Regions from separate parts of the Lysinibacillus sp. NPDC097195 genome, predicted to be linked through region 1. Evidence: riboswitches for the same ligand, from Rfam matches in the RefSeq annotation. Region 1 holds a riboswitch; the other holds the start of a gene.
What was found. A riboswitch is a leader RNA that binds a small molecule or an ion and turns the genes downstream of it on or off. The one in region 1 is predicted to bind thiamine pyrophosphate.
Positions count from the first base shown of each region.

Region 2: it holds a riboswitch for thiamine pyrophosphate, as region 1 does, so the genes downstream of both, ACIQXI_RS06040 (ABC transporter substrate-binding protein) here and thiW (energy coupling factor transporter S component ThiW) in region 1, are expected to answer to the same signal.

Region 1 is NZ_JBIWDP010000001.1:2,479,353-2,482,540, reverse strand. Features, by position in the region: gene ACIQXI_RS12755 (VWA domain-containing protein) at 1-1,141, shown strand, start outside; gene thiW (energy coupling factor transporter S component ThiW) at 1,176-1,679, opposite strand; TPP riboswitch at 1,897-2,004, opposite strand; gene ACIQXI_RS12745 (MFS transporter) at 2,186-3,188, opposite strand, start outside.
Region 2 is NZ_JBIWDP010000001.1:1,171,220-1,174,407, reverse strand. Features, by position in the region: gene ACIQXI_RS06050 (alpha/beta hydrolase fold domain-containing protein) at 155-1,081, shown strand; gene ACIQXI_RS06045 (hypothetical protein) at 1,148-1,708, shown strand; TPP riboswitch at 1,812-1,923, shown strand; gene ACIQXI_RS06040 (ABC transporter substrate-binding protein) at 2,120-3,115, shown strand; gene ACIQXI_RS06035 (thiamine-binding protein) at 3,116-3,188, shown strand, end outside.

The DNA.
Region 1 (3,188 bases):
ACTTGCAGCGGCATATGATAGTTTAGCTAATTTAAAATTGCAACGAAAACATATTATTTTACTTACTGATGGACAGTCACAATCGGGTAATTACGAAGATTTAATTGAAACTGCTAAGGAACAAGGAATCACACTTTCTACCGTTGCAATTGGACAAGATGCTGATGGTGCTTTACTGCAATCATTAAGTGAAATGGGTAGTGGGCGATTTTATGATGTCATCGATGAACAGACAATCCCTTCTATTTTATCGCGTGAGACAGCAATGATTTCGCGTACTTATATTGAAGACAATCCATTTTACCCGACCATTTATAATGCAGCTGGATGGAATACACTTTTTGCAAATGGTGTGCCACAAATGAATGCTTATATTGGTACGACAGCGAAGCAAGGCGCTGCGGTAATTGCAGAAAGTGAGAAAGAAGATCCTGTATTGGCGCAATGGCAATATGGACTTGGCAAAACGTTTGCCTTTACATCCGATTCAACGGGGAAATGGACTGGAGACTGGGCAAGATGGCAGAATTGGGGCGCATTTTGGCAAACTATCATTTCGCAAATGCTACCAAGCTATAATGATGTGGCCTATGATGTAAGACTCGAAGCTGATGGCTCGTTTATCATTACAGACCCAACAAATGAAGCGGCCTTTTTAGATATTGTCGCTGTTGATGAAGCCGGCGAGGAACTTGATTTGCAGCTTGAAACAATTTCCGCCTCGCAAGTACGTGCAGTTGTCCAAGCGAAGCCTGGTCTGATTTTTTTCCGTATTGCTGACGAAGAACAGGCCATTTATCAGGCAGGACTTAGTGTACCGTACAGTGCTGAATATGAATTACGTCCTGTCAATGAAACCATTGCGAAAGAACTTACAAAGCAAACGGGTGGCTCTATTTTAAAAGAACCTCAACAAGTGTTTCGTGATTTCACCAACAAAGGAGCGGAGCGCCAAAATATTGCAACATGGCTACTGCTAGCAGGGATGCTATTATTCTTTGTTGATATAACCCTTCGACGCTTTGGTTGGAGCTTTATAACAAGGCATAAGCAACAAGACAAGCATGTAGAAGAAACAACGATACAAGCGGAAGACACAAATGTTGCACAGTTATTAAAGGGCATGAAAAAACGCTCTTAACAAGAAAACGATAGTACAGCGAGAAAAGCTAGTGCTATCGTTTTTTTTGTTCTGTCAATGTAATGTACTTGGCGCTTGTTCTTAGACTGTTAGCAACGATAATCCCGAGAATGGCCCCGATAAGGCTGGATGTGACAAAGGCTGGCATAAAAAATAAGGCTCCTACAGATGTTCCCATTAATAATTGCGCATAAGGGACAGCGACAAGTGAGGCCAGAATACCTGTGCCGAAAACTTCACCTGCACCTGCAAGCCATTTGCTGCAGCTATATTGATAGGCTAACGCCGCACATGCTGCACCAATGACACTTCCGGGAATTGCTAAAAGAGAGCCCGTGCCGGTTAGTATTCGAATAATGGCTGTCATGAAAGCAACGATAATCGTTGGCACTGGACCGAGTAGAATGGCACTGATGACGTTGATGGCATGCTGTACAGGGTAAGCACGAGCAATACCTGTTGGAATGGAAATAAAAGTAGAGCCTGTGACAGCAATCGCTACTAGTAAAGCCATCGTCGTTAGTTTTCGAATAGACATGATCAATTACTCCCTTAAGTTTTTTTGCGTTAATCGCCGATAGAAGTCAGTGAATCGCCGGTGAAATGCGAGAAATCGCCGATAGCATGCCCGCAATCGCCGATAAAACCGCACAAATCGCCGCTAGACCTTGCGAAATCGCTGATAGCACTGCCTAATGAATAAAAAAAGCCGCTTCCTTATAACGAAAGGAAGCGGCCTTGCATTTTTAAAACGAAAGCAAGTGTCGCCACTTCCCTCCGCTAGTGTGAACTAGATCAGGTTCAAAGGGTCCGTATATGAACATATACGTCTCAGCCTTGTAAAGACTCCCCTAGTGGTAAAACATGATTTAATTTTTCATTGATTTCCGCTGCGAGCGGACGCTTTCCGCGGGCACAACATAAGGCGCAACCCTGGCTAACGCGCGGTTTGCCGTGTCTTACGTTTTGTGCTGATCCCGCAGGAGTCGCCACCCTCCACTCCAATCAACCTAAATATTTGTCAATAAACACTTTGGACAAAAATCACTCAGGCTGCATAAGTTGTGGAGCCTTTTTAATTGTCCAAATGAGCGCTAATAGGAAGCAAGTCATTAAAATAATTGACCCGAAAATATAAGGACTATTTATATTCCAGTCGAATAAAAGACCCGCAAGTGCAGGGCCAATCATATTTCCAAGACTCATATAAGCATTGGTAAGACCAGCGGCATAACCTTGCTCACTGCCAGCAAGCTTAGAAATCAGTGTGTTAACGGCTGGACGAATTAACGTAGTTGCCGTTGAGAAAATCGTTGCGACCACTAAAATAAGTGCGAAGCCAGAAACAAATAATATTAAGAAAATGGCTACAGCAGCAATAAATAAATTGACTAGCACAACTTTCATTTCCCCAAAGCGCTTAAAGAGCGGTGTAATAACAAACATTTGCACAATGACACCGAATGCGCCACCTACAGTTAAGATGATTGCAATATCTGCAGGTTTGTAATTAAATTTGTCTGTGACAAATAAGGATAATGTCGTTTGGAAATTGGCGATTCCGAACGAGAATACAAGCATTATTATTAACATTACAAAATATGGCATTTTAACAGAGCGTGCCATCTGCTTTACAAGATTGTCTTGCTTTTGAGCTTTTTGAGCTGCAGTTGGTTTTGTAGAAGGTAATAACAACACCGAAAGGATAGAGGCAATAATAGCTGCTGCTCCAGCCATAAAGAATGGGAAATGCAAACTAACTTTAGAGAGGAATCCACCGATACCTGGTCCAATCATAAAACCAAGAGACATGGCGGCCCCTAACATGCCCATACCTTTTCCGCGTTCTTCATAAGTTGTGATATCTGCTACAAATGCCATAATAGGAGGTGCTACAAAGGCAGAACCTAAGCCTCCTAAGAAACGAGCAACAAAGAGCATCCATACATCTGTGGAAAGCCCAAAAGAAATTTGCCCAATACCAGTTACAATCAGACCAAAAATAATCAAATTTTTTCGACCATATCGATCTGACAGATTCCCAGCA
Region 2 (3,188 bases), 1.3 Mb from region 1:
TTTTAGGATTATTTGTTCTAACAGTTTTATTAGTGGAATACCAATCATATTGAAAGATAGTGCTCAATTTTTAGAAGTGCCATTTCGGCAAATTTACATCATTCAGTGTTATGAAGCAGCATGAACAAGAAATAGTTTAAAGGGAGAGAAACAAATGAGTGTAGAAATTTATCATGAAGAACAATCCGAAGAAAGTATTCAATTTGCAAAATGGATAGCTGCTCAGGGGAATAAGAAAAGTTTTTCTACTATTGAAAACACTAAAAGCTTCCTTAAGCAAAGAGGAACTGAAAATACGATACCTTATGCTATTGGCAAAGATGTTAAATTTGCAAGTGATATTCAGGAGATGTCGTTCGAGGGCATCCAGGTCTTCACATTAAATAATCAAATGTCCTCAAATCAAAAAGTGATTCTCTATTTACATGGTGGTGCTTGGACAAGTCAACCTTTGGATTTGCACTGGATGTTTATGGATAACATGGCACAATCCTTAGATGCCAAAATTATTGCGCCTATTTATCCAAAAGTACCTCATTTTAACTATAAGGATACTTATCCGAAAATCCTCCACCTATATAAAGAAATAGTTAGAACGGTTGAAAGCGCAAATCAAGTGACCCTTATGGGCGATTCTTCTGGCGGAAATATTGCGCTTGCACTAGCCCAACTTTTAAAGTTGGAAGACCTGCCTCAACCGAAAGATATTATTTTATTATCTGCCTGTGTTGATATGACTTTGAGCAACCCGCTTTTACCTGAATATGATGAAAAGGATCCGCTTTTAGCTCGTGAAGGAATGGAAGTCATTACAAAGCTATGGGCAGCTGATAAAAGTTTATCGGACCCATTAATTAGTCCAATTTACGGTGACTTTCAAGGAGTTGCGAAGATTACTCATTTTATTGGTACACATGAAGCGCTATATCCGGATGCCATGACCTTTGATGAAAAACTTACTAAACAAGGAATTGCTATAAACACTTATGTTTACCCAAACATGCTTCATGTGTTTGTTGTGATGCCAATTCCTGAAGCTTTAGATGCTCACCAAAAAATTATTCATATTATTAATGACTAAGGAAGGGTCGACAATAAAGGGGTATAGTATAAAATATTAGAATTAGATGACCATGGGGAAATTGAGATGATATATGTGAAAAAGGCAATGATATTTCTAGTTTTCATTTTTATGATAGTATCTTTTCCTTCGATAACAAGTGCTTGTTCGTGTGCCGATTTACCAAGTGTTGAACAAGAATTCGAACGTTCAATAGCCGTATTTAGTGGGAAGGTTATTGAAATAAAAGAGAAAAGAAGTTTAAAAGGCTATACATTACATTCTGTTCTCTTTGAAGTAACGAACACATGGAAGGGTGTTAAACAATCGCAACTAATTCTTAGTACTGGTCAAGGTGATGGGGATTGTGGCTATCCTTTTATAAAAGGACAAGAATATTTGGTTTATGCTGATGACTCAAGTGTATATGGGGGAAAATCGCTTGTAACAGTCACTTGTGATCGTACGAATATATTGAGTACTTCACAGGAAGATTTAGAGATACTTGGAGCAGGACAGCCTCCTATAGAAGAAGTTAATTTGAGTAGTCAATATAATAGAAATCAACTATATGTTTGGGCAACTTCGGCAATAGTTATTGCCATGATTGTATATTTCATAGTCCATAAAAGAAAAAAGTTGAAATAGATTGATTATAGGTGATCACTGATACCTTTATTATTACTTAAAAATTACTAGCTTGTCTTTTTACGATAGATATGGGTATAATAATCTTCGAAAAGTTCATAAGTAAAGAATGTAGGGGGGCTGGAAGTTGCCAGCTGAGAGTGCATCCGTTTAGATGCTGACCCTTTGAACCTGATTTGGCTCGTACCAGCGTAGGGAACATCTATTCAAAAATAATTGTACACATTTTTTTGATACCGTTTGCAAACGTCTGGGATAATTCCTAGGCGTTTTTTTGTTTAGACAGGAATTTACCCACAACACACCTATAATCCGCAACAAGCGTGTGCAACAATGCTGAGAATACGTTTTCTACTGGTGATGACATTCAATCATGAACACTTTCAAATTATTAAACTTGGAGGAGACAGCATGAAAAAATGGTTATTCGTTGTCATTGCTGCACTGTTAACATTAGTTGGTTGTAGCGAAAAAGCAGACAAAGAGGAAACAAATTCATTAAAAAAGGTATCGGTCGTCCTGGACTGGACACCTAATACCAATCATACAGGACTGTACGTTGCGAAAAAGTTGGGCTATTTTAAAGAGCAAGGCTTAGACGTAGACATTATTTTACCTGGAGAAGCGGGTGCTGATCAGCTTGTAGCATCCGGTAAAGCACAATTTGGCGTAAGCTACCAGGAAGGTATTACGCAAGCACGTGTACAAGACGTGCCGCTTGTGTCGATTGCAGCCATTATTCAACATAATACGTCTGGCTTTGCATCTGTTGCATCAAAGGGCATTACGTCACCTAAAGACTATGAAGGAAAAACTTACGGAGGCTGGGGTGCGCCATTAGAACAAGCTGTTTTACAATCACTTATGCAAACAGCAAATGCGGATATCAATCAATTAGATATCGTCAATGCAGGCGATTTAGACTTTTTTACCATGATGCAGAAGGATATTGATTTTGCGTGGATTTTTTATGCTTGGACAGGGATTGAGGCAGAACTTCGTGGGGAAACAATAAATATGCAGTATTTGACTGACTATAGTAAGCAACTTGATTATTATACACCGGTACTAGCTACGAATGAAAAAATGATAAAAGAAAATCCGGACGTCGTAAAGGCATTTGTTGCGGCATCGGCTAAAGGTTATGAATATGCAATTGAGCACCCAAGTGAAGCGGCTGATCTATTACTTGAAGCGGTTCCTGATTTAGATAAAGCACTTGTGCATAAAAGTCAGGAATGGTTAGCAAATAAATATCAAGATGATGCAACGCAATGGGGCGAACAAAAGTTATCCGTTTGGGAAAACTATGCAGACTGGATGACAAAAAACAATGTTTTAGAAGGCGAGTTCCATGCTGAGCAAGCCTTTACCAATGATTTTTTACCAACGAAAGGAGCAAAATAAATGGCGAATTCATTAATTAGTGTACAAATTATACCGAAAACAGAAAAATATGAGGATGTCATTCCATATGTTG